One region of the Streptomyces sp. NPDC031274 genome, then DNA from elsewhere that is predicted to be linked to it. Evidence: riboswitches for the same ligand, from Rfam matches in the RefSeq annotation. Region 1 holds a riboswitch; the other holds the start of a gene.

Region 1 (15,899 bases):
GCGACAGCAGCCTGAAGTCCCCCTCCCCGTCGACGACATCGACGTCCATGCATCGATCCACCGCCTGGTAGTACGCGGCGCTGAGGGTCCTCCGCAGCAGTCCCTCGCCGGAGCGGTCCCGGCGGGCAACTACCTGGTCGTATCCGTGTTGCCGCAGTTCCAGCATGCGGTGCAGCAGACCCGGCGGGTGCTGAAGGTCGGCGTCCATGAGGGCCACGGCATCGCCGCGCGACATGCGCAGCCCCGCGAGCATGGCCGCTTCTTTTCCGAAGTTCCGGCTGAAAGACGTGTAGCGAACACGCGGGTCCGCGGCGGCGAAAGCCCGCAGTTGGGCACGGGTCGTGTCGCGACTGCCGTCATCAACGTAACAGACCTCGAAAATCTGTTGCGTATCGCCAAGGACCGACATCAGCGCGCAGTGAAAAGTATTGATCACCTCCTCCTCGTTGAAACACGGCACAACAACGGAGATCTGACACTCTTCCATTCGTCACCTCAGCCGATGCGAGTGCAGCCTTTCCTGCTGCGTCCGTCATCATGGCGCATCTCTTCAAGACGACGGTAAGAAAACAGCCCGGACAGGTGGGATCTCTGTACGCTCGCTGGAAGAACGGTCCGGTGTGATGGAACGTGATGGAACCAGATAGACGGAGCAGCGTCGCGTTCTTTTCAGGTCACCCTGAGGGGGCGGGTGCCGATCGACAGCAAATTGCAAACTGTATCTTCATGTCGAGAAATCTTGCCTCGTGGCTCCAATGGGGAAGGGAGCAGCGTGTGACGCAGGCGCCGAAAAAGGCTGTTCAGGGTCAGCACACCGGGAGCGACCCGAATCCATGGAAGACAGTGCGTGGAACATCCGCATGGGTGAGGCTTCTTTCACTCCTGCCACTCACCGTTTTTGTCTTTGCGGTAGGGAACGCTCGCTGGGTGCGCCCCGGTGGCGACGACTGGTGTTTCCTGCCGGTGGTCCGCGACGGCGGGTTGTCCGCGATGGTGGAGAAGTTCTACCTCCACGACAACGGGCGTCTCGTCAACGCCGTGCTGGTCTGGGCCTACGCGCGGTTCGGTGACGCGGGCCAGCAATGGTTCACCCCGGTCAGCGGCGCGCTCGTACTCGTCCTTGTGTGGGCCTTCACCGCCGCCGTCGTGCACGCCGCCCGGCTCACGGTCCCGCGAGGCGTCCCGCTCCTGGTGGCGTCCATGGTGACGGCCTTGTTCCTCTTCGGCTCGCCCAACACCTACAAGACGTTCTACTGGCCAGCCGCCTCCGTCTCCCACACCCTGCCCCCGGTGTTCGCCTGCGCCGCAGCCATCCCCGTACTACGGGCGACATCGCGGCGGGCAAAGGTCCTCGCGCTGCTCACCGTCGTCCTCACGGGGGCGTCCCTGGGCCTCCTCTCGGAGGAGACCAGCGTTGTCGCGGCGACCGTCCTGGCGTGTGCCCTGCTGACGAGCGGCCGCCTCTTCCCCGAAGCCCGCCGCAGGTTCCTCCGGGTCTGCTGCGCCGCCGGGATCGTGAGCATCGTGATCGGCGTCCTGATTCTCTACACGTCACCGGGCTCACGGCGCCGGCGGGAGCGGAAGAACTCCTCGACGATGCTCGATCCCGAATCGCTCCTTGCGTCCTTGCGCGGATTCGGCGAGATCGTCCGCACGCTGGTCACGACCTGGCCGTACCTGGGGGCGGTCGCGGCGGGCATCATCATTGGCCTGCTGGCGCGCGGCCCCATGGGACGGCCCACCGCACCCGGTATGAAGGATGGCCTTGTGGCCGTGGCGGGCGTGTGCGCCCTGCTCGCCTCCGGCTACGTGTGCACGGTCATCACCTACCCCGTCTTCGGTGAGGCCGTAGTGTCCTCGACGCGCCTGTGGAACGACTATCTGTTGCTCTACGTCCTGCTCCTCGTCCACGTCGGCACTCTCGCCGGTCGCGCTGTGGGAAGCCGTGTCCGGCAGGCCGGTCTGGTCCTGACCGCCGGGGCCGCCGTGGCGTACGCCGTCACCTGCGTGGCACTCGCGGCGTCGCTCATGGGGCTCGAATCCCACATGATCACTCGCGCGCAGGACTGGGACCGCCAGAATCGCCGGATGCACAGCCAGGCCGCCACCGGCCTGCATGTACTGCCGTACAAACGGCTGCCCCTCAGCCACATGACCGAGCCGTTCCGCCACGGCGGGCGCGCGAAGTGGCCCGCCTCCTGCATAGCCGACTACTACCAGGTGCAACACATCACTCAGACCTTCAAGCTGCCCTGACCGACTGCGAGTTGCTCCCGAGTCCCCAAGCTGGCAGTGAGCCGGATCGAGACCTCCAGTCGGCACAGAAGCCCGACAAGGTCTGTCTGATTCCGGTGCACAGCCCCTCCCTGCGCGGAGCGACAGAGCAACAGCTCCTTATGGTGGCTGGCCCTTAAGGAGGCTGGTCCTTAAGGAGGCTGGCATGACAGCGGCTGTCTCAGCCGGCCGCTCCCCGTGGTGGTGGACCCGCGATTGAGCGCTCTGCGGGAGCGATTGGCCCGCACCCGCGACCTCTCCCGTGAACTGCGGGTAACAGCACGTGAGTTGGTCGAGGCAAATCATCGACTACTGATGAAAGCTGACGTCTCGGGCGGCTTAAGGCATCACGTAGCAGCGAGTGATATCGCGGCACTCGGCAAGGCTGACGTCCTTGCCGGCGGATGGGGCGACGAAGACTCGGTCTTCGGCGTCTCACTCATCGCCGCGCCCTCTCCCGGGGCTTGGTGTGCTCGGCTGCGCTCTGTAGACCTCCAGCGGGCAGCTCGAAGGGGTGATGGCGAGCCAGGGCCGCTGGTCGTTGACTCAGTCAACGACTGGCCGGACGAAGCCCCCCTACAGTGGCGGTAAGACACTGCACGCGGTCGCCCGCTTGGTCACGCTCACCGCACCGCGGGTCGCGAGCCTCGCCGGACCCGATCCGGCCCGGCTCGGCCCGGCTCGGCTCAGAGGATCGCTCCCGCGTACGCGGTCACATCCTCCACCGACGCGTTGCCGCCGCAGATCACCAGGCCGAGCCTGGTCGCCTCGCCGGTCTTGGCAAGGACACGGCGAGCCGCCGGCAGGAGGCAGCCCGCCGCCGGCTCCGCCCATACCCTGGCGTGCTCGGCCAGCTCGACCACGCCCGCGTAGGCCTCCGCCTCGGGCACGACCAGTACCTCGTCGACCAGGTCACGCACCATGGTGTACGTCAGCGGGGACACCGTGGGCGCACTCAGCGTGCTGATGCGTGAATCCACATCCACGTGAACCGGCCCACCGCAAGCCAGTGCCCGGGACATCGCGTCGGCCCCGGTGGTCTCCACGCCCCACACGCGCACATCCGGCCGGCGTGCCCGCAGCGCCGCCGCCACACCGGCGATCAGACCACCACCGCCGATGGATACCAGGACATCCGTCAATTCACCGGCATCGGCGGCGAGTTCGAGTCCCACCGTGCCCTGCCCCGCGATGACCACCGGGTCGGCGAACGGGTGCAGCAGGGTGAGCCCGTCCGCCTCCAGCCGGTCCATCATCGCGAAGGCCTCGGCCATGGTCGCGGTCAGCCGTACGTCGGCTCCGGCGGTCCGGGCAGCCCGCACCGAGCGTGCCGGTGCGGTGCGCGGCATCACCACAGTGGCGTGCACACCCAGCGCGGCCGACATCTCCGCCACGGCGACGCCATGGTTGCCACCGGACACCGCGACCACCCCGGCCGCGCGCTGCTCATCGGTCATCGCAAGCAGCTTGGCGACAGCTCCCCTCGCCTTGAACGAACCAGTGCGCTGCAGCAGCTCGAGCTTGACCGTGACCGGTACCCCGAGCAACGCGGTCAACCCCGGGCTGGGCAGCGTGGGAGTGCGCACCACATGCCCGGCGATCCGCGCCGCCGCGCTCTCCACGTCCTCAACACCGACCATGGCACCCCTCCAGGATGTCTCGCACGCCGTATCCGTCTGCACCATACGTGGCCGATCCCGGGGGCCTGTTGTGCACCCGGCTGCAGCTTTATCGCCCGCCCCGCGGACACTCGGCCCGGATCCGGACCTGGGGCCACCGAATTCCCTGCCCGCTTCCGACGAAGAATCGAACGCCCAGAGTTTCACCAACTGTTACGTGGCAACACGGACCACATGGCTCAAGAGAGAAGACCCTCTGATGAAAGCGCCGGGGACACCCGGCACAGCGCCAAGGCAACAGCCGCCAAGGGGCGGTCCGCTGCGAGGACAGGAGCCCGCGACGTGAACACCACTGCACAGAAGGCAAAGCAGGAATCGGCTGAGGCCGCCGGAAAGGCGAAGGATTCCGCCGCAGAGGCGGCCGACGCCGCCGGTTCCGGTGCGCATTCGTTCGGTCTCGCGACCCAGCGTGCGAAGCAGGCGGCGGCCGCGGGCATCGAAAGCGGCGGCAAGACCGTGGTGTCGGCCACCGGCAAGGTCGCTTCAACGGCAGTCACCGGCTGGACCCTGGTGAAGAACCGCAAGGCCATAGCCACAGGCGCTGCCGCTGGCCTGGTCAGTGTGGCCGGCGTCGCCTTCACCGCCGGACGCCGCACGGCAAAGACCCGGGGCGGGCCCCTGACCCGGCTGACCCATGGCCGCATCTGACAACCGCCGCACAGAACGAACCACCCCGGGCATCAGGGCGGGGAGAAGGCTTCACCCCTTCTCCCCGCCCTGCCGTCTGAAGCCGCACAAGCGCACAGGCCACCAGCCCATGCCGTTCCGGGAACCCGTGGCGCAGGACATGGCACGACCGAAACAGAGACGGAGATCGCAGGTCTGTCCGACACGCCAGCAGTCGAAGACGGCTGACCCCACCCGGTGCCCGGCCGGGCAGAACGCCGTCGCCCCGCGACGATCTGGTGGGTGAAGAGGCCAAGGACCTCACAGAGAGCCGCACCGTGCCGATCGCGGCACGCTTCCAGTGCGCATCGGTCAAGACTCGACGGTGCGCACGGATCATTGCATGTCCTGAACCTGAGGGGTTCGCTGTTCAGGCGCTGAACCGCTGGCCGCCGGGCCGGAAAATCCGTCGACTAACCATGTGCCAGGCAGGCACCCTCCACGGCATGACCACGCCCGCCTTCATCCCCGGCCTGGAACTTTCCCGCCGCTTCTACCTCGAAGCCGTACGTCCCGTACTGCATCAGGCAGTCCCCGGGATCGTGCACTCCGCCGCCCGTCTCGGCAGCGGCTCGGAGGTCCTCGGATTCGACACCGCCCGCTCCGCTGACCACGAGTGGGGCCCCCGCCTGCAAATCTTCCTGAGTCCGCGGGACGCCACCCGCCATGGCGCAAGGATCAGGGAACTGCTCTCCGACCGTCTGCCTAAGATCTTCTGCGACTACCCGACCCACTTCGCCCTCACCGGCGAGGCGGATATCGGGTTCATGCAGGTGACTGACGGGCCGGTCCACCACCGCGTCGACGTCACCGATCCGGGCGCCTGGTTCACCGCGCAACTGGGCTTCGACCCACGCCTGGACATCACCCCGGAGGACTGGCTGGCCACCCCCACCCAGCGCCTTGCGGAGGTCACCACCGGCGCCGTCTTCCACGACGGGCTCGAACAACTCGCCCCGGCACGCGCCAATCTCGACTGGTATCCCCATGATCTCTGGCTTTACCTCCTTGCCTGCCAGTGGCAACGCATTTCCCAGGAAGAAGCCTTCGTCGGCCGCTGCGGCGAAGTGGGCGACGAGCTGGGCTCCGCCGTGGTCACTGCTCGACTGGTGCGCGATCTGATGCGGCTCTGCCTGCTGATGGACCGCCGCTACCCGCCCTACAGCAAATGGCTCGGCTCCGCCTTCGCCCTCACCTCCCAAGCCACCGCCCTCACCCCGGTACTCACCGCTGCGCTCGCCGCCCCCGACTGGCACGTCCGCGAACAGCACCTCGCACGCGCCTACGAGACCATCGCCGCCCTGCACAACCAGCTCGCCCTCACCGACCCGGTCGACCCGACCACAAGGCCCTACCACAGCCGCCCCTTCCAGGTCCTGCACGCCGAACGCTTTACTGCCGCTCTGACGGACCGAATTACCGACTCCGCAGTCCGCGCTCTGCCCACAGTCGGGGCTGTCGACCAGTTCATCGACAGCACTGACGTCCTCAACCGACCCGGCCTGGCTCGCGCTGCCACCCACACCACACTGCTGTCCGTCTGGCGGTGAGCGGAATTCCTCGGCTGTCATCAGTGGATAAGAGCGTTACCAGGGCGAGTGATCGGTATCAATTTCTGCCGCCGATGGTGTCACGTACGGCGAGACGGAAGTCCTGCACCTCGCGGGCCAGTCCGATGAAGCGGCGTATCCTCTCGTCGGCGTCGGTTAGGTCGGGTTCGTTGGAACGCAGTGCGGCGAGGATGGCATCCATGGCGATGTCGCGCTCATGGAGTGCGCTGAGGTAGCTCGCGCATGCGTCGCGGCGTTGCTGACGGCGCGTCTGTTCGTGTCGTGCCTGCGCGGCACGAGCAAGTACGACGCCTCGACCGCGCAGACCGGTCGGCAGCCGCCTGACCAACGTGGCCGGAACCGCCCGCCCGGGCCAGACCGACCGCGGACGTCAGTCCAGCTGACGCAACAACACCTCATTCTCTTGCCGCGACGCGAGCGGCCCCACGTCCTTCGCGCCCCCTGCGCGCGGCCCGACCGCACGAGCAGTCCGAGAACCCTGGAGAGGACCACGTAGAGCCTGCGTGGCCAAGACCGTCCTGCAGACCGGGCCGTGCGGCGTGAGGCTGTAGCGGACGACGTGCGAAATGATGTTGGACATGAGTGATCCCCAGCACCCCAGCAACACCCACAAACCCGACACCCCCGGCAGGTCCGCCCTCTCACATCGACTGGTCCCGATGATCGGGCGTGACCCGGAGGAACACGGGCGGGTCTCCACGCCGCTGGAGCTCCTGTTCGACCTCACCTTCGTGGTCGCCGTCGGCACCGCTTCATCCCACTTCGCCGAGATGATCGCCGAAGGGCACGCAGGGCAGGCGGTCACCGCGTTCGTCCTCGCGATGTTCGCGATCAGCGTCGCCTGGATCAGCTTCAGCTGGTTCGCCTCCGCCTTCGGTACCGATGACTGGCTCTACCGGGCCCTGACGATGGTCCAGATGATCGGCGTCGTAGTTTTCTCGCTCGGCCTGCCCGCGATGTTCCACTCCGTCGAAGAGGGCGGACACCTCGAACTGCGGGTCATGGTGCTCGGATACGTCGTGATGCGCATCGCCTTGGTGCTCCAGTGGTGGCGCGCCGCCCGTGACTCCCCCGCCTTCCACGACGTCGGCATGGCCAACATCCGCTGGACCGTGATCGTCCAGCTCGCCTGGATCGCGGTCGCCTTCACCCACCTCCCGCTGGCCGCCGTGTTCATCGCGTTCATCGTCCTCGGGGCGTTGGAACTGGCACTTCCGATGCTCACCCAGGGCGCTGCGGACGGCACCCCCTGGCACCCCCACCACGTCGCCGAGCGCTATGGCCTGTTTGCCATCATCGTGCTCGGCGAGGGCGTCGTCGGGACCGTCGCCTCCTCGGGCGACCTGCTGGGCGGCGCGGACGGCACGCACTGGAGCGGCAACGCGATCGCCGTCGTGGTCGCCGGCGTCGGACTGACCTTCGGCATGTGGTGGGTCTACTTCGCCACCCCCTTCGGCGACGTCCTCGTCCACCGCCGCAGCCGCGGATACCTCTTCGGCTACGGGCACATCCCCCTGTTCATCGGTATCGCCAGCGCCGGAGCGGGACTGCACGTGGCCGGGCTCCACCTGGAGCACCACTCCGAACTCGGCGACGTGGCCGTGGTCCTCTCCCTGGCCCTCCCGGTCGGCCTCTATCTGCTGATGGTCTATCTGCTGCACACGCTGCTGCTGTCCACGGCGGACCGATTCCACCTGCTTCTGATCTCGCTCACGCTGGCCGTCCTCATCGCGGCAGTCCTCCTGGCCGCGGCCGGCGTCGCCACCGCGGTGTGCCTGCTCGTCGTCATGCTCGCGCCGTTCGTCACCGTGATCGGCTACGAGACGGTCGGGCACCGCCACCAGGAACAGATGCTGGAGGAACTCGGCGCGCGAGAGGGCTGACGGGAGTCACCTGCCGCTTGTCAGGCCGCCAGTGTTTGCCAATCCGGGCGGCTCAGCACCTCGGCTCATGGGGCCCCGTTCGTGCGGCTTCGATACCGCATGCTCGGAGTTGGGCTCAGGTGCCGGGGGGGGCGGGCGGAACTTGGCGTCCCTTCCGCGGCCGTAGTGCTCCAGGCCTCGTAGCGCACCTCTGCGTCGGGGACCGCGGCGACGGCCGTCCACGCCTTGATGTCCGGGCGTCGCGATGCCGCGGAGTCGTGGTCCACGTGGTCCACGCACACCATCCGCCCAGAACATCGAGGGCACCGGTGCCGGGCAGGACCGGGATGGCGCTTGAATGCGCCGCCCTCTCACCAGGGCCGACAGGTCGCCGACACGCGGGAAACCATGTGTCAGTTCGCGTCCCCCGCTGGCGTCATCGTTGCTCCGGCCTGCGCGGGCCGCGTCGGCGGCACGACCTCAAGATGCTCGTCGGCCTCGGCCGCCGAGTAGGACGAGGCAAAGGTGAACGCGCGCGGCGACGGTCCATTCGCCTGCAGGTCCGCCAGCCGGCCCAGGGCCTCGCCGACCGTCGGGAGGTGACCTGCGGAGACCCACCAGAGCACCAAGTGCGCCTCGACGTGTCGCTCGAACCACTCACGGCGCTGCCGCATCACCTCCAAGTGCCCGCTGCGGTAGGTGAAGTCCCACAGCGCCTCCGGGGTCTCCCACACCGACAGATTGACGATGACGTTCTCGCCCGCCGGGCGCAGGCCGGTGGCGTCGGGCGATCCCTCCTCCACAAGCCGCCAGACGAAGCCGGGCGCGTCGTCAGCTGCGGCGTTGACCGGGGCGAGCATCTCGACGAACGGCGCGATGCGCGGGTCGTCCAACGGGTGGCGGAGCGTGGCGATGTTGAGCTCGGCGAGGTGCGCGGCATGCGCGGATGCGGTCATGACCTCATCCCAGCACGGCCCACTTTTCTATGTCAATAAATATTGTTTTTAGAAGCTTCGAGTACGACACAGCACTCCCCGGGCCTGGCATCCATACGGGCGCGGACGGGACCGTCCTCGCCGAGCAGCCCTTCCAGGAGCGCCAGATTCATCCCGCAGACGAGCGGCGGGAAGCGCTCGGCGACGGCATGGAAGGGGCAGTTGCGCATACGGACCACGCGGGGCGCCACCTCGGCACCTTCCATGTCCTTCACTTCGGCGGCTTCCGTATGTGGTTCGTAACCGCGCGCGGACAACATCTCCACCGCCTCGTCGAGGTCGCCGCAGGGCGCCGCCGAGCCGCGCAGGGTCTCGCCCCGGCGGCGCGCGGCCGCACAGAGCCCGGCGTCCAGGCCGGCCTGTTCGGCAGCCTCGGCGAGCAGTTCAGCGGCTGTGCGGTAGTCGCGGGCGGGCAGCGACACCGAGTGCTCGGCCCGCGCTCGCGTGTACACCTTGGCGGGGCGGCCCGCCCCCGGCCCCGAACGGCCGGTCAGGCGGCGACTGCCGCTCTCGAGCAGGCCCGCCTCCGTCAGCTTGTCCAGATGGTGCGCGGCGAGCGTGCGCGCCACCCCTGCCGCCTCGGCGGCCTCGTTGCGGCCGACCTCACGGCCTTGCCCCGCCACGTACTCGTACAGGCGGCGCCGCACAGGATCCTGCAGCACCGCGATCGCGTCGATGTCCTTCACCTCGCCATTCTAGGAACAACACAAGTTGGAGATAGAAGGGGACGGCCAGATCCACGGCCCGTGTCAGATCAGATGGCCCGTGCCGAGCTGGGGCGGTCCTCAGCGGCGGGGAGGACCGGATCACGGGGAAGCGGGTCAGTTCGCCCTCGACCCACTCGTGCGCGCAGTGGCACCGGATACGGATACGGATCGTGCTGCGCTCGGCGTAAGGATTGAGTCAGCAGTCAGTGCATCAGCGAGACTCACGGCGGAACAGCCAAGTATCCCTGTAAGTACGCGACGCTGGCGTTCCGTCAAGGTGCCCAGGAAGACCACCGCGTCGGCATGGGCCTGCTCACACTGAAGGCGTGGGCGTGCCCCTCCGAGAACGCCTCCTGCCCGCTGTTGGCGAAGACGCTTCCCTGCAATAACCAGCAGCGTTGGGTAAGCGGCTTATCCGCCGATGAGCTCGCACACGGGAGCGAGCGCCCGTGTGCGACGTACATCTTCGCTCTCAACTCCACCTTGTTCAGCCGGTCGCCATGAGTCCCCAACCCTATGGACCAAGCGAGATCGACTGGCAGGCGAGGACTTGGTCCGCGGACCGTCAACGGCGGCGTGCGGTCAGCAGCCAGGCGAGGTCTATCACCGCGATCGCTCCCCAGATCCAGCAGACGACGGCGCTTCCGTCCGGCGCCAGCGCCGTGGCGAGTACGCCCAATCCGACTGTGCCCAGCACTAGCCTGGTGCTGCGCCTCAATGCCAGTGACGCGCGCAGTGGCCCCGGTTCGGCCAACCTGTCGGCCAGGTAAGCGTCGAATGCCTCCGCGACCTGATCGTCGATCTCGTCCCGCATCTGGGCATCCAGTGATTCAGGCATGGACGGCCACCCGCTGCACCGCGGTTGCCTGAACGGAAGCCGCCATCGGCGGCCACAGCACGACGACAGCGCACAGTGCCGCCAGGAGGAGTTCCAGCGTGCAGGCCAGCGTCAGCGAGATGAGGGCGTAGTGCCCGGCCGTCATGACGTCGAACCAGGCGTCGACCAGCAACAACACGGCTGTCGCGATGGACGCCAGCGGCGCCCGGTGGTCACTACGCCGAACCAGCACCGCTGACGTCAGCAGACCGGCGATCTCCAACGCGACGAAGCCGACCCAGCCGACCCGCCAGTGCTGCGCCTGATAGGGGTCCGGCAATGTCGTCCACAGCACTGCGAGCCATGGCATCAGCGCCAGCCCTGCGGCCAGTAACAGCCTGCCGACCAAGTTCTTTCGCATCTCGACCCCCGCACGTTCCAGCGCCTGCCGGCACCCTCCTGAGTCAAAGTAGCTATTGCAGAGATATTCTGCAAATAGTCTCTGTGATGGCTGCAGAGAGTCTCTGCAGTACGCTGGCCGACATGGTCGAGCGCCCCGAGAAGAGAGTGCTCACCGGCCCGGACCTCAAAGCCTTCTACAAGGCACTGTCCAACCCGGTGCGCCGCGACATCCTGAGCTACCTCGGCGAGCACGGTGAAGCGAACTCCACCAGCGTCGCCAAGGCCCTCGGTGAAAGCACCGGCACCACCAGCTACCACCTGCGCAAACTCGCCGACCTCAAGCTGATTGCCGAGATCGAGGAGCGGTCCACCGGCCGGGAACGCTGGTGGAAGTCACTCATGACGGACATCTTCACGCCGCCGGGCCTGGAGTTGGCGGCCGACGAGCGCGAGGCCGCGGTGAAGATCGGCGCCCTCAAGATGACCCATGACCTGAACCTGGTCGTGAGCGCATACGCCGGGTACGACTCCTCCGCAGGCTGGAACCAGATCTACCGCGCCGGACTGCGGATGACGAAGGATCAGGTCGCCGCGTTCGTCGAGGAGTACCAGACGCTTCTACGCAAATACCAGACGGAGCCCGGTGACCACCCGCCCGACTCCCGGCACATGGCCGTACGCCTGGTAGTTGTGCCCGACGAGGGCTCCCGGCCCACCCTGCCGACTGAGCCGGACGGCGATTAGCGCCGCACCAGACGACAGAGTCCTGGCATAGAGGTCAGTCCAGGGCAGCGACGCCGTCCTCGCCTCGACCTGCTTGGGCTCGCAGGCGTTCGGCCCGCTGTTTCTTGTCGTCGATGTGCCGCAGGCTCTCCTGTTCTTGTCGTCGATGTGCCGCAGGCTCTCCTGTTCTTGTCGTCGATGTGCCGCAGGCTCTCCTGCAAGCTGGCGACCTCGCCGAGCCACCGCATCCGCTGCGCCTTCCGCCCGCATCGAAATCGGCGGCACAGTACAGCTCCACCCTCCCCGGGCCCCGGACTCCGCCGGGCGCGTCACGATCTTCGGCCCGAGCCCCGGAGAATGCTAAGAGAGGAGGCTCGGGCCGCTCCTGAAGCCGGGCGGACCCCGGGATTTCCCTCCCCTGGGCGGGAGTTGCGGGAATTTCCTCCAGGGCACCCTCTCGGGTCATCTGACCGTCAGCTGAAAAGAGTTCTCAGCTCCGGCGTTAATTCATGATGCACAACACTCGAGAGGGGATTGATATGCCGTCACATCCAGCGGGACGGACCGAGATCGGGGCCTTACCTCCTTCGGACACAGGCGGGAATTCTGGCCCCATGCAACCAGCGCACAGCCAGCCTCGCTTTGCGGGGGGGGGGGAAGCGAAATGACGGAAAGCCACCGAGGGTCGATCCTGCGGGCGTCGACAGTACCGGCTCCGCCGACACCGTGTCTCCGCACGGATACAGAGACAAAGAAGCCCCTACCCCTGAGGGACCGCAGCGGCCCGGGACCGGCAGCCGGATTCGCCTGCCGGGTGCGGGGCGAGGCAGCGGCAGACTCCGGCCAGGGCCCTGCGGCATCGGCGTCAGGGGGCGCACACAGCAGGACCTGACCCAGCAGGATCGCTTCCCGGCGAGTTCTGCTGGTTGCGGGTACGGGAGAGTGCCTGTTTCGCGAAAGCGAGGGCGGTGAACCGCCACCACACCCCCTGCCCCGGCGCCCGTGCCGCCAGGGTCACGCGCGGCCCAATGTCTATTTTGCGCGCCATTCATGCCGAATAAAGCCATATGGGGCACCCTCGTGCTGCATTCCCTTCAGTGAATTGAGTCACGCTTCCGGTCGCGGCGCCGCTGGGAACAACTGCGAACCGTTGGGCGCACTTCCGTTGCGCACTAAGAAATTTGGGGTTTTTGATCAATGAGTGCGAGCGGCCCTGTTCGCCTGGAGGCGAGCCCTCGCGCATTGCCTATGCGAATTCGTGTCTTGTTCCTTCTGGCATTCCTCGCCTAACGTCACCGTCAATCCGGATGGAACGCCGAATCCTGCCGCTGTCCGGAAACCCATCCCACTCACTTACGCACGGCAGGAGCGGGGGACCCAGGTAAGCCGCCGATCCGGATTCCGGAACGGCTCCGGGGTGAAGTCGCATTCACAGTGCGGCCGGACATCTCCCGTCCGAACCCGACAGCTCACCTCGCAGGCGACGGAGAGGAAATCGTCATGCCTGCAAAGGGAAAGCACCGCCGCCCCAAGTCCAGCCCGCTCACCCGGAACCTCGCCGCCGCAGGCACGGGCGGCGCCGTGCTCGTCCTCCCGGTGCTCGGTGCGACCACCGCAGCCGCTGCGCCGGCCGGCGCAGCGGCCAAGCCCGCCGCGGCCCCCACGACGTACGTCGTCGCCGCCGGTGACTCCCTCGCCAAGATCGCCCGCGAGCACTCCCTGAGCGGCGGCTGGAAGAAGCTGTACGCGGACAACCGCAGCACGCTCGGCGACAACCCCAAGATGATCCACCCCGGTCTCAAACTCACCCTCGGCGAAAACGCCCCCGCTCAGCGGGCGGACCGCTCCGAGCGCACGGACACCCTCACCGCCGAGCCCGCCGCAGCCCCGGCGAAGAAGACGTACACCGACGACCTCGACGGCTGGATCAGGGAGTCACTCGACGTACTGGCCCAGCACGGCATCCCCGGCACCTACGAGGGCATCCACCGCAACATCATGCGCGAGTCGTCCGGCAACCCTCAGATCACCAACAACTGGGACTCCAACGCCGTCGCCGGAACGCCCTCCAAGGGGCTCCTGCAGGTCATCGACCCCACCTTCGCCGCGTACCACGTGCCCGGCACCTCCACGGACAGCTTCGACCCCGTCGCCAACATCACCGCCGCCTGCAACTACGCGGCCGACCGCTACGGCTCGATCGACAACGTGAACGGCCCCTACTAGACCGTTCGGTGACTGTCACAGCCCCGCCTTCAGGAGCCCCAGGTCCCGCAGGCACTCGGCCAATCGGCCAGCTCGACGAAGCTCAGGGTCGGGCCGTCGGCGACGGCCAAGAACCGCCGATCCGCTGCCTGGGGCGCGGCCATCGCGTGGCCGACGGCTTCGCCGCGATCAAGGCGGCCGTCTTCGACGATTTCCCTGCGCATTGCGAAGACCGCCCGCCAAGGTATCCCGCACGGCTCCCGCCTGGACGAGATCCGTTCTGGACGAGATTCATTGGGGGGCGGCAAGGCGGAGTGCTGCCTGGCCGCACCACTCCCCCGCACGACCCTCGACACACCGGATCGGGTCAAGGTCCGCCGGGTTACGAGTCTGTCCCAGCCGGGCGGCAGCCGCGAGCAGGCCTCGACGGTGGCGGGAACCGCCTTTACGGTCGGCCGGTGACGTACACCGGCGCTCTGCGGCGCGCCGTGACAGAACCCCTGAATCCCCTGCCGTACAGCGCCTGTACAGCGCCTGCGGCGGGCCACGGCAGGGGTGTGGGAGAGGCCGGTTGTGAGGCGGGGTGTGACCGATCGTGGTGCGAGTGGTGCCTGGAGGTGTGTGTAACAGGGATGCATTAGGCGGTGATTGATCGGAACGGGAAGCCCGGCCGGGCGGGTCCTGGTGGTCAGAAGTGCTCGCTCGTAGCGAGCACCGTCAGCACCCCATCCGATTCTGAGGAAGACACGATGCGCGTTCACAAGCTCACCTTCGCCGCCCTGGCTGTTGCCGCGAGTCTCTCGCTCACGGCCTGCAACGACGACGACGTCACGGGACAGGGCGACCCGTCGTCCGCATCCAGTACGTCTTCGTCGGGCGGCGGTTCGGAGCAGAACGGCGGTTCGGGCTCGGGCGATTCGGAGCAGGGCGGCGGCGAGGACTCCGCCGGGAAAAACTCGGGCGGGCAGGGCACGGACGCCGGGACCGGCTCGGACGAGGACGGCACGGCCGCCGACAAGTGCCGTACCGACGATCTGGACATCACTGCATCGGACAGCACCATCGACGGCGACACGGAGGGCTCCGTCGCGGTGGAGATGAAGAACAGCAGCGGCCGGGGCTGCGTGCTGTCCGGGTTCGCGGGCCTCGACCTGAAGACCAGCGAGGGGGATCTGTCCGCCGAGCGCACCGGCGAGCCGGCCGACCGGATGACCCTCCAGGACGGGAAGTCGACGTTCTTCAACGTCAGCTACCCGATGAACGACTCGGGCGGCTCCGGCGTGAAGGTCACGAGCCTTGTGGTGACCCCGCCCGGCGAGACGAAGTCGTTCACCCTGGCGTGGCCCGGCGCCGCCACGCTGCCCGTCACCGACGGCGCCGGCTCCCCGGTGAAGGTCGGCCCGATCGGCAGTGCCGGTCAGGGCGGCTCCTCCTGATCAGCGAGGTCAGCCTGATCAACAGGGTCAGCACGTGTCTCGCGTAACACTTGTCTCGAGTAGCACTCGGCGCGAGTAGTACTCGTCTCGCGTAGTGCACGGGTCGGGCTTGCGCGGGACGCGGTTACGGGACGTTGCTGGCCCCGGTCACCGCTCCCCGGCCCCCAGTCCCCAGTCCCCAGTCCCCAGTCCCCAGTCCCCAGTCCCCAGTCCCCGGAAGGATCCGCGCTGCCGGAACAGACGACGGAATGTGTCGCGGTCGGCGAGAAAGCGGCCGGTATCCGCTGCGGCCTGGTGGTGCAACGTACCGGTGCGATTGTCCCCGCGCCGGACTGCCCGGCCGGTCGGCGGCCTGATCTGTCAGCGGGCAACTGCGCAACTCCTGGACGTACTTCGCAGGTTGGAGCAGGCTGTCCCCGCCCTCCGCCACCGCGAACTGGCTTCCTTGTCCGCCACCCGCCCGCACCGCGCCGCTTGTCGCCCCTACCTGAGGAGTTCTCGCATGGACCAGCCGCAGATCCTTGTCCTGGACGCCGCAGGCAGCGACCGACACGCCGAGGAC
Region 2 (15,899 bases), on a different contig from region 1:
ACCACCTGGTTGTCCAGGAACGGTGCGTGCAGGCGCTGGAAGCGGACCTCGGCCGCCTGCTCCAGGACGCGCAGGTCCGCCGCGTGCCGGGCGAGCGCCGCGCGGGCGCGGAATTCGCCGGGGCGCTGGCCGGGTCCGGCGCCGGGGCGCCCGGTCGTGTCCTGGAGACGAACCGATACTTCAGCCAGCGCCTCGCCCGTCAGCCAGCGCGCCGCGGGCCCCGGCCTGGCCCACGCGAGGGCGGCCATCGACGCACCCACCGCCCCGCCCGGTTCGTCGAAGCGGCGCTGTAGAAGACGGTCGGCGAGGGATTCGACGCCCGCGCGGTACGGCATCCGGGAGAGTTTGCGTGCGGCGCCGTACACGCGCGCGGGGACCATGACGGAGCCCGGGGAGCCGTCCGCCTTCGCCAACGCCGCGACGGGGCGCACCAGATGGCGCCGCCTGCGGTCCATCAGGAGGTCGGCGAGGCGGGCCGGATGGGCATCGAGCACCTGCCGGGCGCCGTACCCCGTGAAGTGGTCAGCGCTGCCCGAGGTGAGCCGCGCGCGGTGGCGCTGGGCCGTGACGAGGGCGGAGCTCGGCTCGTCCGTCAGAGGGCCTTCCAAGTCCGCGTAGGGGAGGGCCTCTTCGCCCGCGGTCACCACTACGTGGTGCAGGCGCGGGTTGGCCGCGATGGCGCCCGCCCGCTCCAGCTCGGCCTCGCGGCCTTTGCTCGCCAGGTCGTTGAAGGTGACGGCAAGGAGCCGCTCCCCCGCGCCCGTGCCATGGCCGAGCACCGTTCCCGGCATCCCGGGGAGGCCGGCGGCGAGCAGCGCGAGGGTGGCGGACGCGGGTCCTCCGGAGAGGTCGGCGCCGATGCCCGGTACCGGCATCCCGCGTGCCGCCCGCCGCTCGGCGGGCCCCATGCCGGGCACGGGACCCGGGTCGGCGTCCGCTCCGGGGACGTGCCGCGGGGCGGCGAGTCGGGTGCGTACCGCCTCCACGAGGGCGTCACGGACGCCGTCCACCGCGGTGGACGCGTCGGCGGCGGGCGCGGCGACCGCGAGGGACGCCACGTGTTCGTACCCGGCGATCTCCCGTGCGCCGGCGCGCAGGACCAGGGCGTGCCCCGGTGGCACGCGCCGCACGCCCTGGTAGGGCGTCGAGTCGTGCAGCGCCTCCGGCACGTCGGGCGCGGCGAGCAGCGCGGCGAGGTGGCCGATGTCCAGGTGGGCCTCGATGAGGTCGGCAAGGGGCAGCGCGGCCGTCGCGAAGGCCGTGCCGGAGGCCCAGGGGGTGTAGAAGACGGGGCGCGCCCCTGCGAGGTCACCGGCGACCATGACACGGCGCCCGACCTGCACGACCGCGGTGTAGCTGCCGGACCACGCGGTCAGGTGCCGCAGGGCGCCGCCTCGGGCCGCGAACAGACCGACCCTGAGCTCCTCGTCGCTCGCGCCGCAGGTACCGAGGACCGCGATGCGGGTCTGCCCGTCGGCCGTGACCGTGCGCACCTCGTCGGAGCGCCAGTCACCCACCGCCCAGAGCGGATCCGGGTCGCCCCAGAGGAGTTGGGAGCCCACGGGATGAACGGTCTCGCCGTTCTCACCGGTGGCCCCGGCCGAGCCCACCACCGAGGGTTTCGCGGCAGTGCTGCTCCACCCCACCAACCACCGCATTGTTGCCTCCACAGCCTGTGGACAACCAGCGCATCGAAGAACTGGGGGCCCATGCTGCCACGAAGGAGGCGCGCGGGAGTGCCTATGGGGGTGCTCGCGCTCCCCTTAATCTGCCCCGGAGGAGCAGTACTTGAAGGGCACGACCATGCCCTTCTGCTTGTTCGGGGGTGCAATACCCCCACCTCCGAAGAGGCGATTTTCAGCCAAATCGGCGGATGGCGCTCGCGTGACGGAACCGCAACTGGCAACACACAGTCCGGGAGGCGTTCGTTCGCCCCCCGGACTGGTCCGCCGCCCGCGGGGATGGAGGCGGCGGCGTCCCCCAGCCCGCTGACTCCAGCGCAGCGGGCCGACCCACGCACCATCTATGGAAGCGCTCCCCTTGTGGCCGGAGTAGAGCGCACGCGTGGGCGCACGGCCACACACCCGGAGCACACCCCGGCGCTCCCGTGTTTCGCTACCGGCAACAATCTCGCCATCCGGATCTGCGCCTCTTAACGCTTGGGATTCGGCGAACTACGCTGTGTGTGCTGATGTTTTCGCGGAGGCATATACCTGGGGGCTCGGCCAAATGCTCTTGCGGCCGAAGTTCCCAGCCACGGCGGTCGTAGTCGCGGACGCCGCTGTCCCTGGGGGAACGCAGCACGAATGCCGCGCGGTCAAGCCACTGCACGGCAGCCGTCTGTGTCGAGGGGTGGCCATGTCCAGGGAGCAACGCGGGCCGAACGAAAAGCTCGGCACCGTTCTCGCCCTCGCGGGAATCAGCAATGCGGGACTCGCGCGCAGGGTCAACGACCTCGGCGCTCAACGCGGGTTGACGCTTCGTTACGACAAGACGTCGGTGGCCCGGTGGGTGTCCAAGGGCATGGTGCCGCAGGGCGCCGCCCCGCATCTCATCGCCGCGGCCATCGGGCAGAAGCTCGGCCGCCCCGTGCCGCTGCACGAGATCGGGCTCGCGGACGCCGATCCCGCGCCTGAGGTGGGCCTGGCCTTCCCGCGCGACGTGGGCGCCGCGGTCAAGTCGGCCACCGAGCTCTACCGCCTCGATCTGGCGGGCAGGCGCGCGGGCAGCGGCGGCATCTGGCAGTCCCTCGCGGGCTCCTTCGCGGTGAGCGCGTACGCGACGCCCGCCTCACGCTGGCTGATAACCCCGGCCGACAGCTCGGTCGCCCGTGACGTCATCCTGGACGAGCCGCACGACGTGGGCCTCACCGAAGACGGCACGAACGGCGCGAACAGCGGGCAGTCGATCAAGGTCGGCCACAGCGACGTGCTGAAACTGCGGGAGGCCGCCGAGGACGCCCGCCGCTGGGACTCCAAGTACGGCGGCGGTGACTGGCGTTCGTCGATGGTCCCCGAGTGCCTGCGGGTCGAGGCGGCGCCGCTGCTGCTCGGTTCGTACTCGGACGAGGTGGGCCGCTCGCTCTTCGGGGCGTCGGCCGAGCTGACGCGCCTGGCCGGCTGGATGGCGTTCGACACCGGCCAGCAGGAAGCGGCCCAGCGCTACTACATCCAGGCCCTGCGCCTGGCCCGCGCAGCCGCCGACGTGCCCTTAGGCGGGTACGTCCTCGCCTCCATGTCCCTCCAGGCGACCTACCGCGGCTTCGGCGACGAGGGCGTCGACCTCGCGCAGGCAGCCCTGGAGCGCAACCGCGGTCTGGCCACCGCACGCACGATGAGCTTCTTCCGCCTCGTCGAGGCACGCGCGCACGCACGCGCCAATGACGCGCAGGCCGCCGGGGCGGCGCTGCGGGCCGCCGAGGGATGGCTGGAGCGGGCCAGGGACGGTGACAACGACCCGTCGTGGCTCGGGTTCTACGGATACGACCGCTTCGCGGCGGACGCCGCCGAGTGCTACCGCGACCTGAAGGCGCCCCGCCAGGTGCGGCGCTTCACGGAGCAGGCCCTTTCGCGGCCGACGGAGGAGTTCGTGCGCTCGCACGGGTTGCGGCTCGTGGTCTCGGCGGTCGCCGAACTGGAGTCGGGGAATCTGGACGCGGCCTGCGAGCAGGGCACGCGCGCGCTTGAGGTCGCGGGGCGCATCTCGTCCGCGCGGACCACGGAGTACGTGAAGGACCTGCTGCACCGCCTTGAGCCGTACGGGGACGAGCCGAGAGTGGTGGAGCTGCGGGAGCGGGCGCGGCCGCTGCTCATGGCTCCCGCGTAGGGGTTCAGGTAATGATCAAGGGCCGCCCGAGATGTCCCGCATGCACCCACATGAACCGCCATGCACCGCCGAAACGGCAACAGCATTTCCGCGCCCTGTAACCCTGCGGTCCTCGCTGGGTTTGGGGGCGTTGTCAGTGGCGCAGTGCACTATCGGGGTGGGAGGTGATGCGGGATGGTCCGGGCCGTGACGTACGACTGTGATGTGCTGGTGATCGGTGGCGGGATCGTCGGTCTGTCGACGGCGTACGCCATCACGCGCGCCGCGCCGGGGACACGGGTCACCGTCCTGGAGAAGGAGTCGGGCCCCGCCCGGCACCAGACGGGACGCAACAGCGGGGTGATCCACAGCGGGATCTATTACCGCCCCGGTTCACTGAAGGCGCGGTACGCGGTGCGGGGCGCCGCCGAAATGGTCAAGTTCTGCGCGGAGTACGGCATCGCGCACGAGGTCACCGGCAAGCTGATCGTCGCCACGGAGCGCTCCGAGCTGCCCCGCCTGCACGGACTCGTCCAGCGCGGCAGGGAGAACGGCATTCCGGTGCGGGAGCTCGGCCCCGCACAGATCTCGGAGTACGAACCCGAGGTGCGGGGGCTCGCCGCCATCCAGGTCGGTTCCACGGGGATCTGTGACTACGGCTCGGTGGCGCAGGTGCTCGCGGACGCCTCGGGGGCGGATGTCCGGTACGGGGCGGACGTCGTCCGCATCGACCGGCGCGAGACGCTCGGTGTCGCCGTTCGCACGGCCGACGGTTCGGTGGTGCGGGGGAAGGTCCTCGTCAACTGCGCGGGCCTGCACTGCGACCGCGTGGCGATGCTCGCCGGTGACGACCCCGGGATGCGGATCGTGCCCTTCCGGGGGGAGTACTTCGACCTGGCGCGGCCCGAGCTGGTGCGGGGCCTGGTGTATCCGGTGCCGGATCCGGCCTTCCCCTTCCTGGGGGTGCATCTGACGCGGGGCATCGGGGGCGGGGTCCACGTGGGGCCCAACGCGGTCCCGGCGCTGGCCCGCGAGGGGTACGGATGGGGTGTGGTGCGGCCTCTGGAGCTCGCGGGGACGCTGGGCTGGCCGGGGTCCTGGCGGATGGCCGGGCGGCATTGGCGGTATGGGGCGGGGGAGCTTCGGCGGTCCCTGTCCAAGGGGGCGTTCACCACGGCGGTGCGGAGGCTGCTGCCTGCGGCGACCTCTGATGATCTTGTGCCGGTGGCCGCGGGGGTGCGGGCGCAGGCCGTTCTGCGGGACGGGACGCTCGTCGATGACTTCCTCATCCAGGAGGGGGCGCGGGCTGTGCATGTGCTCAACGCGCCCTCCCCTGCGGCTACGGCTTCGCTGCCGATCGGGCGTGAGGTCGCTCGACGGGTGCTGGCGTTGCTGTAGGGGCAGGCCCTGCGGGGCTCTCCCCCATCCCGCCCCTTCCCGAAACCATGGGGCTCCGCCCCCTTGACCCCCGACAAGATGGCCTCAAATGCCGGACGGGCTGAAATCTTCAGCCCGTCCGGCGTTTGAGGACGAACTCGGCGAAGCCGGTGATGACGGCACGTACAAGGCACAGGGCCCCCGCGCCAAGCGGGTTCTCGGGGAGGGGCGGGGTCGGGGAGATAAAATCCCCGCACTGTGTCTGAGTCGAACCCCGCCCCCGAGCGCCCCCGCACCCCCCGCCCGAAGGGCGAGCCCCGCTTCCCCGACGGCCCTGCCCCCGACCCCGCCGGGTCGCACTTCGAGCGCCGGATCCGCAGCTTCCAGCCCCGGCGGAGCCGGGTGACCGCAGGCCAAGCGGACGCGCTACAGCGGCTGTGGCCCACGTGGGGACTGGACATCGACGGGCAGCGCACCCTCGACCTCGCCGAGATGTTCGGCGGTGAGCGACCCGTCGTACTCGAGATCGGGTTCGGCATGGGTGAGGCCACCGCCCAGATGGCAGCCGACGATCCGGACACCGGCATCCTCGCGGTCGACGTGCACACCCCGGGCCAGGGAAACCTCCTCGGCCTCGCCGAGCGGAACGGCCTGGACAACATCCGCGTCGCGAACGGCGACGCCGTCATCCTGCTCCGCGAAATGCTCCCGCCCGCCTCGCTCAGCGGCCTCCGCGTCTACTTCCCCGACCCCTGGCCCAAGGCCCGTCACCACAAGCGCCGCATCATCCAGCCCGACTTCCTCGACCTCGCGGCGCCCCGCCTGAAGCCCGGCGCCGTGCTGCACTGCGCGACCGACTGGGAGCCGTACGCCGAGCAGATGCTGGAGGTGCTCACCGCGCACCCCGCCTTCGAGAACACCCGGCCCGACGGCGGCTACGCACCACGCCCCGCCTTCCGCCCCCTCACCCGGTTCGAGGGCCAGGGCCTGGACAAGGGACATGTGGTCCATGACCTGCTGTTCCGCCGTGCGGCATGACCTGCTGTTCCGCCATACGTCATGACCTGCCCGTCCGCCGTCCAACCGGCCAGGAGGCCTGAGACACCGGAGATATCGGCCACGGTCACCCGCAATACCGGCCACGGGACCCGCGATACCGGCCACGCGGCCTGAGACACCGTCGCGGCCCACCCCCGTCCCTCGTTAGGGTCAACGCGTGGCCACCAGTTCTCCGCACCCGCACCCGATGCCCCCCGCAGGGCCCGCCGGGCTGCGGCACGCGCGCTGGTGGCAGCGGCGGGCGATACGCGCCGCCGCCCTGGTCACGCTGCTCGCCCTGTCCGGCCTCGTGATCCTGGCCCTGGTCCGGGAACAGACCGGCACCCAGGGCTTCCTGGTCGGGCTCGGCCTCGCGACGCTGCCCGTGCCGCTCCTGGTGGCCGCCTTCCGCTGGCTGCAACGGGTCCAGCCGGGCCCCTGGCGGAATCTGCTCTTCGCCTTCGCCTGGGGCGCCTGCGCCGCGGCCCTCATAGCGATCGTCGCCAACAGCTTCGCGACCCGCTGGATAGCCACCGCCACGGCCGACCCCACCAGCGCGGACAACCTCGGAGCGACGGTCATAGCGCCGATCGTCGAGGAGAGCGCGAAAGCCGCGGCCGTCCTGCTCGTCTTCCTCTTCCGCAGACGCGAGTTCACCGGCATCGTCGACGGCGTGGTGATCGCCGGAGTGACCGCCACCGGTTTCGCGTTCACCGAGAACATCCTCTATCTCGGCAGCGCCTTCGGCACCGACCAGCTCAACGGCGGGACCGGGCTCGCGTCCGTGACGGCGGCGACGTTCTTCGTACGCGTCGTGATGTCGCCCTTCGCACACCCGCTCTTCACCGTGCTCACCGGCATCGGCTTCGGCATCGCCGCGCTCAGCGCCGACCGGCAGAACTGGCGCCGCGTCCTGCTCCCGGTCGGCGGACTCCTCCTGGCGATGGGCCTGCACGCCCTGTGGAACGGCTCGGCGAGCTTCGGGGACTACGGCTTCTTCGCCGTGTACGCGCTCTTCATGCTGCCGTCGTTCGGCCTGCTCACCTGGCTGGTGATCTGGATCAGGCAGCGCGGCCTGCGCATCGTGCGCGCGGAACTGCCCGCGTACGCGCTCGCGGGCTGGCTCACCGCGCCCGAGCCGTACGCGCTCGGCACGATGCGCGCCCGCACGCTCGCCCGTGACTACGCCTCGTACACGCAGGGCAAGGCCGCGGCGCGCACGGTCGCCCAGTACGAGACGTACGCGACCTCCCTCGCGCTCCTGCGGCACCGGGGGCGCAAGGGCCGCGCGGGCGCCGACTTCGTCGTACGGGAGCGGGAGCTGCTGCACGCGCTGTGGGAGCGCCGTGAGGCGGCACGGCCCGCACTCGCCTACGCGGCGCGCGCGACGGCACCGGTTCTCGTACCGATGCCGCCGCCGTACGGGTACCCGCAACACCCACAGCACCCACAGCCGTACGGGTACCAGCAGCCGTACGCGCAGTCATACCCGCGGCCGTACCAACAGCCCTACGGATATCCGTACGCCCAACCGGCGATGCCCTACCCCGCGTACAACCCCTACCGCGGCTAGGGCCCGAACGAGAGGCCCTGGGGCCTCCCTAGGCGGAAGCCGCCGTGAGCGTCGCCACCTCGGCCTCCGTCAGTTCGAGCTCCCCCACCGCCAGCAGCGCGGGCAGCTGCTCGACCGTACGGGCCGACGCGATCGGCGCCGCCACCGTCGGCTGAGCCGCGAGCCAGGCCAGGGCCACGGTCGCGATCTCGGCGCCGCGGGCCTGAGCGACCTCGTCGAGCGCGGCGAGCACCCGTCGGCCCCGCTCGGTCTCCAGGTGCTTGCCTGCGCCCGCGGCCCGCGCGCTGTCGACCTGCGTGCCCGGGCGGTACTTGCCGGTCAGGAAGCCGGAGGCGAGCGCGTAGTACGGGACGGCGGCCAGGCCGGAGCGCGATGCGACCTCCTGGAGCGAGCCCTCGTACGTGTCGCGCGAGACAAGGTTGTAGTGCGGCTGGAGCGCCGCGTAGCGCGCGAGGCCCTCGCGGTCGGAGAAGTCGAGGAACTCCTGGAGCCGCTCGGCGGTCACGTTGGACGCGGCGATGGCGCGGACCTTGCCGGACGTCACCAGGTCGTCGAGCGCGCCGATGATCTCCTCGACGGAGACGGTCGGGTCGTCGTAGTGCGTGTAGTAGAGGTCGATGTAGTCCGTGCGCAGGCGGCGCAGCGACTCCTCGGCACCGGACTTGATGGTGTTCGCGGACAGACCCTTGAAATCGGGGTGGGCGCCGACCTTCGTGGCGAGCACGACGTCGGAACGGTTGCCGCGTGCGGCGAGCCAGTCGCCGATGACGTGCTCGGACTCGCCGCCCTTGTTGCCGGGCACCCAGGCCGAGTAGACGTCGGCGGTGTCGATGAAGTTGCCGCCGGCGGCGGTGTAGGCGTCGAGCACGGAGAAGGACTGCGCCTAGTCTGCCGTCCAGCCGAAGACATTGCCGCCCAGGGCGAGCGGGAAGACGTCGAGGTCGGACGAGCCGAGCTTGCGGAGAGAAGTCATGAGGAAGACAACGCCCTTACAGAGCGTCGCATTCCGTACAGCGGCACCAGACCGGAGAAGAGCGGGCGCGCCGAACCGGCAGCCCTGACGTCGGGGGGTTGTCGCCAGGACCGCCGGAGTTCGGAGGCTGCTTCAGAGTGACCGGATCAGAGCGGGTGGACCGGAGCGACCAGATCGGAGCGGGTCGGTCAGAGCGACCGGAGACCGGATCAAAGCAGGTCGATCAGAGCGACTGGCCCTTGCCGCGCAGCCACGCCGCCGGGTCCACCCCGGTCGAGTCGCCGCCCGGGTGGACCTCCAGGTGGAGGTGGGCCCCCGTCACGTTGCCGGTCGCGCCGACGCGGCCGATGACCTCGCCGGTGGTGACCTTCTGACCGACGCTGACGCTCATCGACGACTGGTGGCAGAACCACAGCTCGGTGCCGTCGTCGAGCTCCAGGACCGTGCGGTAGCCGTACGCCCCCGCCCAGCCGGCCTCCTTGATGGTGCCGGAGTGGATGGCCTTGATCGGCGTACCCGTCGGAGCCGCGAAGTCCAGGCCCGTGTGGTAGCCGGAGGACCACATGGAGCCGGGCTGACCGAAGGTGCCGGTGAGCGTGTACGAGCCGACGGGCAGTGTGTAGCTCTTCGCGAGCTTGGCCAGGCGCTCCGCCTCGGCCTTCTTCTTGGCCTCCGCCTCGGCCTTCTTCTTCGCGGCGGCCTTCTCGGCGGCGATCTTCTTCTCGGCCGCGGTCTGCTTGGCGGCGGCCTGTGCGGCTGCCTGCTTGACGGCGGCTTCTTCGGCCGCCTTCTGGACCGCGTCGTCCGCCTGGTCCTGCTGGTTCTCGGCCTGCTCCATGATGCGGGCCCGCAGCGCCTCGCCCGCGTCCGTGGAGCCCTGCTCGGCGTCGGTGGTGCTGAGACCGGCGGCGCTCAGCGGCGCGGCGGCCACCGCGACGCCGTTCTCCGCGGCGGCGGAGTCGGAGGAATCGGAGCCGTCGGATATCAAGGACCCCACGCCCGGGAGCGACTTGGCCTCCGGCAGCGAGTCCGTGACGGCCGAGAGGTCCGGCATCTCTATGGAGACCGGGGGCTTGCCGCCCTGCGCGGTGGCGATGCCGCCCGCGCCGACGGCGGCGATGACGCCTACACCGAGAACCGTGGAGCTGCGGGCGAGCCCGCCACCGCCCCGCTTGTGGACGCGGTGCCTGCCGCGGACCGGGCGGACGGACTCCTCGGTGGGATTCCATTCCTCCCAGGAATTGTCGTCGTACCCGCCGAAATCGTCATCATTCGGTACATAAGTGCCTTGGGGGGCAGGGCGGTTGGACGCCACCGGGGCGCACTCCTTTCCTTCCTTCTCGCCTACCGGGTTAGCTGACGGGTTCGGAGCAGGAAGGTCTCCTACGAGCATCTGGCACGGATGCACAGATGACCGATTCACCCCAATTAGTGGTTCCCCGGCTCCCTTGCGGGATTAGGCGCGTGCGCGCGGAGCCGACTCGAGTGTCGGTTGGGACGACCGCGCTGCGTTATCGAACGTTAATAGACAGCGGGGTCGTATTCCAAGCTGTTCCAGTTGATCGTTAACGGATCTGGCCAGTACTTACCGGGACACCGGGGGTAGGAACGGGGCGAGTTGACCCCACTTCTTCACACACCGGAGCTTCACATCCCCTTGACGGTACGTCAGTTGTTATGCGGAGCGGTGTCCTTCAGTCACGGCCTGTGACATCGGTCCCTGTGGCATTGGTCCCCGTGGCATCGGTTCCTGCGGCATCGGTCCCTGTGGCATCGGTTCTGGCGTCACCCGTCGCCGTCACCCGTCACCGTCACCCGTCACCAACGGCCGCCGCACCGCGAGCAGCGCCATGTCGTCGGTCGTCCCGCCCCCGGTGTGCCGCCGCACTTCCTCGGTCAGCGTGGCGAGGAGCGTGTCCGGGCCATTGGGTCCCGGGAAGATCCGGCCGCCGAGCCGGGCGGCAGGATCGTAGAACTCGCCCCGGCTGTCACGCGCCTCGGAGAGCCCGTCGGTGTGGAGCAGGAGCATCGCCCCCGGCGGGAACTCCGTCTCGTCCGCGCGGTCCGGCCAGGCGCCCAGTTCGCCCATCCCGAGCGGCAGCGCGGGCTCGGTCGCCGACAGGACACACAGCCGCCCGTCGCCGCGCAGGAGCAGCGGCCCCGGGTGCCCACGATTGATGAGACGTACGAGACCGTCGCTGTGCGGGATCTCCGCGAGGATGGCGGTGGTGAACCCCTCGAAGTCGTCGAGCCCGTCGCGCCGCGTGCCCTCACGCGCGAGCGCACGCTCCAGGCGCTGCGCCACCGCCTCCAGCGTGCTCTCCTGCTCGGCGGCCTCCCGGAACGCCCCGATGACGACGGCGACGGCCGCCACCGCGCCCATGCCCTTGCCCCGTACGTCGCCGACGATGACGCGTACGCCGTGCGGGGTGTCCTGAACGGCGTACAGATCACCCCCGATGAACGCGTCGGCCTCCGCTGCCTCGTACCGCGCCGCGACATCGAGCCCGCCGATCCGGGGATCCGGCTGCGGCAGTACGGCACGCTGGGCGGCCTCGGCGATGGAGCGGGCGGAGGCCAGCTGTTCGTCGCCGCGGCGCACGACGCGGTTGATGAGGACGGCGAGCACGGCGACGGTCACCACGGTGAACACCTCGGTGACGGCATCGACGTCGGAGCCTGTGTTGGCCCTGAAGTGCAGGCCGAGCACGGCGACGGAGGCACAGAGGCCGATGACGGTGGTGCTGAGCAGCGAGTAGAAGGGCGCGGCGATGAGCGGGGCGGCGGTGAAGAGGGGCGCGGCGGTGAATTGGGGCGGGGTCACGGTGTCGTAGACGATCCCAGCGACGATGAGCAGCAGCGGAAGCGCCCGTACGAACGCCCGTTCGTGCCGGACGGTGGGGCTCTTGCCGGAAGCCCCGCGCGGCCGCTTGCCGGGACCTCTGCTGCCAAGACCTCGACTGCCTGGACCCTGACTGCCGGGGCCCCGACTGCCTGGACCTCGACTCGCGGACTTGCCGTCGGCACGCTTCCCGCCACCCGCGCCCGCACGCTTCCCGCCGCTCGCGCCCGCACGCTTCCCGCCACCCGCGCCCGCACTCGCACGCTCTCCCGACCCCATGCCCGCCGCCCCCTCCCCTCGGCCGCCGCTTCCTCCTCGCTGCCCCACCGGTCTTCTCCTGCCGAATCCCGCGGCCAGGACCAGATCCATGACCGCGCTCGTCCTCGTCCAGGGTTCCCGGAGCGACGGCGCGGGGCGACCTGTGTTGGGCCGACCGGGTTAGCCCGGGTCAGGGCGCCCCGACCGGCTGCGGGGCGAGGCGGCCCGTCCGGGAGAGGCCGCGCAGGGCGAGCGCGCAGGTGGCGCCCAGAGCCGCGAGGCCGAGCCACAGCACAGCGGGCGCGGACCGGGTGACGCCGAGGAGCGTGCCGGTCGCGAGGTTCCCCGCGGTGATGCCGATGCCGCACACCGTGTTGTAGAGGCCGTAGTGCGTGGCCACCCACCGGTCGCCGGACAGCGCGACGACCGTCTCCATCTCGAACGGGTAGAGCACGGCCGTCGCCCCCGCGAGCCCCGCCGCGCACACCAGCAGCCCCGCGACCCCGACGTACCCCGATCCGCCGAGCGCGGGCGGCAGGAACGACGCCCCGAGGAGCCCGAGCCCCGCGACCAGACACTGCTCCCGCGTCCACGTACGTCGGCACAGGTCCGTGATCCTCAGCTGCCCGACCAGCGCGACGAGCCCCGAGACCACGAACAGCGCACTCGTCGCGACGGTTCCCGCGGTGCCGTCCCCCACAAGGCGCTCCACCTCCAGGGGCAGCGCGAGATAGACCTGGAAGGACAGGACGTACGACCCGGTCATCGCGAGCGAGAAGAGCCAGAAGGACCGGTTGCCGAGCACCACCCGCCACTGCCCTCGCTCCTGCCCCTGCCCCTGCTCCTCCACGACGGCAGCCCGCCGCCGTACGGGAAGCCGCAGCACCTGCACCGCCGAAAGCACCGCGAACAGCGCCGCCGCGACCGCGCACGTCACCCGGAAGTCGATCCCCGTGAGCGCGAGCCCGACGAGCGGGCCGAGCAGGATTCCGCCCTGGTAGAAGACGTTGAACAGGGCGAAGGCCTCGACGCGCCGCTCCTCGTTCCCGGCATCGGCGGCGACGTACGCCCGTACCGCCGGATTGAACAGCGCCCCCGCCAGGCCGGTCGCCATCGACGCGGCGATCAGGACGGGCAGCGTCTGTGCGAAGGCGAGCGCGCCGAAGCCGATGGTGCGCAGGGCGCAGCCCGCGACGATCAGGGGCTTGTAGCCGAGGCGGTCGGCCAGTGCGCCGCCGACCAGGAACATGCCCTGCTGGGAGAGGTTGCGCACGCCGAGCACCAGGCCGACCGCCCAGGCGGCGAGCCCGAGGCCGCCCGACAGATGCGCCGCCAGATAGGGCATCAGCATGTAGAAGCCGAGGTTGATGGTGAACTGATTGACGAAGAGGAGCTGCACGGCCGGATCGAACGCACGCGCCCGGCGCCAGACGTGACTCACTGGACGCCCCCCGTCTCCCTCTCGATCCCGCCCACCAGCGCGCACCGGGACCGCCGCCGCGGACACCACCGCGACCACCCGGTCACCCACTCCCCCGGCCCGGCCACCTCCTGCGGGGCCGACGGCACGACCGCCCCACCTCCCAACAGGCCGTGCCCCGCGCAGAACTCATCGCTGAACACCGTGTCGAAGTACCGCTGCGGCCCGTCGGGAAAGACCGCGGCGATCCGTGTCCCGCGCGGTCGCGTCCGGGCCAGCCAGCCGGCCACGAGCGCCACCGCCCCCACGCTCCAGCCCCCGGTGGCGAACTGCCGGGCCGCGAGCCGCCGCGCCGCGTGCACGGCTTCGGCAGGACCGACCCAGTGGACCTCGTCGAAGGCGCCGTGGTCGACGTTCCCCGGATGGATGGACGAACCGAGCCCCCGCATAAGCCGCGGCCCCGCGGCGAGCCCGAAGATCGTGGAGGCGACGCTGTCCACGCCCACCAGCTCAAGACCCGGCAGGGCCCCGCCCCGCAGGGCCCGCGCGATCCCGCCCGAGTGCCCGCCGGTCCCGACCGCGCAGACGAGCACGTCGAACTGGCCGAGCTGCTCGACGAGTTCAGCGGCGAGCCCGCCGTAAGCGGCCGGATTGTCCGGGTTGTTGTACTGATCCGGACACCACGCCCCACCCGTATCCGCGGCCCCCTCCCCCAGGACCGCCATCAGCTCGCCGACCCGGTCCACCCGCGCCTGCTGCCACCCGCCCTCGCCACAGGGTTCGCGTACGACGTGCACCCGAGCCCCGTGGGCGGCCAGCATCCGCTCCACGATGGGTTCGAGGCCCGGGTCGGTGACGATGTGCACGGGATGCCCCCAGCGCACCCCGGCGAGCGCGAGACCGAGCCCGAGCGTGCCGGACGTCGACTCGACGATGGGTGCGCCGGGCCGCAGATCGCCGCGCGCCCGTGCCCGTTCGACCATGTGGAGGGCGGCGCGGTCCTTGATCCCGCCGAAGTTGAAGCCCTCCAGCTTGGCCCAGTAGCCGCGCCCGCCGTCGGGGGACGGCTCGTCGATCCAGAGCACGGGTGTGTTCCCCACGGCGGTCGCCGCGGGCTGAAGCTTGCTGATCATGTGCGTGATGCCCTTCGGGCTCTCGGGTACTCGGTACGGGGGACGCGCGCACTGCGCACCCGTCAGTTCCGGTCCACCCCGATGGCGACGAGAAGCCGCTGCCCCGCGAGCGGCGGCCCGGCCCGCGTCCGCGCGCACTCCGCCCGCTCGCTCGCCCCGCCGCTCCCCCAGCCGCTCCACCGCACGAACGGCCACGCCGCCGCCCGTCCGCCGCTCCCGCGCTCGCCCCGCTTGCGCTCCGCCGGCGCCCCCGCGGCCTGCCGCCCGGCACCCGCGTGCTCCGCGTGCCCCGCTCCCGGACAGACATGGTGGGCCGGAGCGACCACGCTGGTTCCCGCGGGGGCGAGACCGTGGGGGCCGTGGCACGCGCCGACGAACAGCGCACAGGCGGCGAGCAGCACCACCGACAGCACGGTTCGCAGACGACTCATAGTGACCATGAAACTACGCACCGCACGCACACTTACGCAAAAAACACCGAAGGCCCGGATCCAGTAATGGATCCGGGCCTTCGGTCTTTAGTAGCGGGGACAGGATTTGAACCTGCGACCTCTGGGTTATGAGCCCAGCGAGCTACCGAGCTGCTCCACCCCGCGCCGTTGAATGCAACTCTACGCCATCAGGGGGAGTGAAAGCGAACCGGTGGAGAACCACCCGCGAACGGAGCCCACCACCCACCGCTCGCACCGCTCACCACTCACACGTTCTCGGCATGCGTCAGCGTCTCCCAGGCCACGAACAGATCGTCCGTCCCCTCGGGCCGCCCCTTCCGCGTGAGCTTCTCCGTCTCCGGCAGGTCGAGCTTCAGCCGATCCCGCAGGTGGTTGAGGCCGACCTCGGTGTCGGGCCCCATGTCGCGCTGCACCTTGCCGCCGCACAGCCACTGAGGTGCCTTGGCGCCGAGCTGGTACTTGGAGTGGAACTCAAGGGCGGCCCGCAGCCGCTCCTTGACCTCGCCGTACAGGTCCACGCCCTGGTGCCAGGCGGTCTCGGCGATGTGCGCGGTGGCCGCGAGCGAGTAGCTGGCGTGCTTGAAGTTGCGGCAGGTCTCCTGGGAGAGCCCGTCGGCGAAGGTCTTCTGCCCGAACCAGTACTTCTGGAGCTTCTCCGGAGTGTTGATGCCGCTGCCCGCGGGCGAGACCGGCAGCGGTCCGTCCGACTTCAGATAGAAGTAGGCGGGCACGCGGGTCCTGAAGTGCGTCACCGCCTTCTCGAAGGACTCGTGGTCGTTGAGGAAGACGGCCATGCTGATGGTCGCGTCGGCCATCAGGAGATCCCAGTTGCCGTTGAAATCGGCCGATCCGTCGCGCACTTGGGGCAGATAGGCGTTGCGCAGCATCCGCTCGAAGCGCAGGAGTTCGCCGTCGCTCCAGCCGTCGTAGGTGTAGCGCACGGCCTCGGCGGCGCGCGCCCACGATGAGGCGGCCCAGGCCGTCTGGAGGCCCGCGTTGGCCTCCGTGTGCCGGGTGATCACCTCAGAC

The links. A riboswitch is a leader RNA that binds a small molecule or an ion and turns the genes downstream of it on or off. The one in region 1 is predicted to bind cyclic di-AMP.
Region 2: another riboswitch for cyclic di-AMP. It lies ahead of ACZ5CR_RS42445 (M23 family metallopeptidase); the one in region 1 lies ahead of ACZ5CR_RS26340 (transglycosylase SLT domain-containing protein).

Annotation. Positions count from the first base shown of each region.
Region 1 is NZ_JBVIHP010000017.1:148,390-164,288, reverse strand. Features, by position in the region: gene ACZ5CR_RS26400 (glycosyltransferase) at 1-487, opposite strand, end outside; gene ACZ5CR_RS26395 (DUF6056 family protein) at 928-2,256, shown strand; gene ACZ5CR_RS26390 (threonine/serine dehydratase) at 2,961-3,914, opposite strand; gene ACZ5CR_RS26385 (hypothetical protein) at 4,236-4,601, shown strand; gene ACZ5CR_RS26380 (DUF4037 domain-containing protein) at 5,066-6,169, shown strand; gene ACZ5CR_RS26375 (hypothetical protein) at 6,228-6,371, opposite strand; gene ACZ5CR_RS26370 (low temperature requirement protein A) at 6,769-8,073, shown strand; gene ACZ5CR_RS26365 (DUF3291 domain-containing protein) at 8,466-9,008, opposite strand; gene ACZ5CR_RS26360 (helix-turn-helix transcriptional regulator) at 9,041-9,733, opposite strand; gene ACZ5CR_RS26355 (hypothetical protein) at 10,320-10,592, opposite strand; gene ACZ5CR_RS26350 (hypothetical protein) at 10,585-10,992, opposite strand; gene ACZ5CR_RS26345 (ArsR/SmtB family transcription factor) at 11,079-11,717, shown strand; cyclic di-AMP (ydaO/yuaA leader) riboswitch at 13,037-13,194, shown strand; gene ACZ5CR_RS26340 (transglycosylase SLT domain-containing protein) at 13,197-13,922, shown strand; gene ACZ5CR_RS26335 (hypothetical protein) at 13,952-14,125, opposite strand; gene ACZ5CR_RS26330 (DUF4232 domain-containing protein) at 14,651-15,337, shown strand; gene ACZ5CR_RS26325 (cytochrome P450 family protein) at 15,840-15,899, shown strand, end outside.
Region 2 is NZ_JBVIHP010000049.1:3,437-19,335, reverse strand. Features, by position in the region: gene ACZ5CR_RS42475 (asparagine synthase-related protein) at 1-1,658, opposite strand, end outside; gene ACZ5CR_RS42470 (MFS transporter) at 2,359-3,825, shown strand; gene lhgO (L-2-hydroxyglutarate oxidase) at 4,000-5,202, shown strand; gene trmB (tRNA (guanosine(46)-N7)-methyltransferase TrmB) at 5,440-6,219, shown strand; gene ACZ5CR_RS42455 (PrsW family glutamic-type intramembrane protease) at 6,398-7,792, shown strand; partial or broken gene ACZ5CR_RS42450 (aldo/keto reductase) at 7,821-8,765, opposite strand; gene ACZ5CR_RS42445 (M23 family metallopeptidase) at 8,989-10,080, opposite strand; cyclic di-AMP (ydaO/yuaA leader) riboswitch at 10,092-10,238, opposite strand; gene ACZ5CR_RS42440 (PP2C family protein-serine/threonine phosphatase) at 10,564-11,886, opposite strand; gene ACZ5CR_RS42435 (MFS transporter) at 12,056-13,306, opposite strand; gene ACZ5CR_RS42430 (PLP-dependent cysteine synthase family protein) at 13,303-14,418, opposite strand; gene ACZ5CR_RS42425 (hypothetical protein) at 14,481-14,849, opposite strand; tRNA gene ACZ5CR_RS42420 (tRNA-Met) at 14,941-15,014, opposite strand; gene ACZ5CR_RS42415 (alginate lyase family protein) at 15,116-15,899, opposite strand, start outside.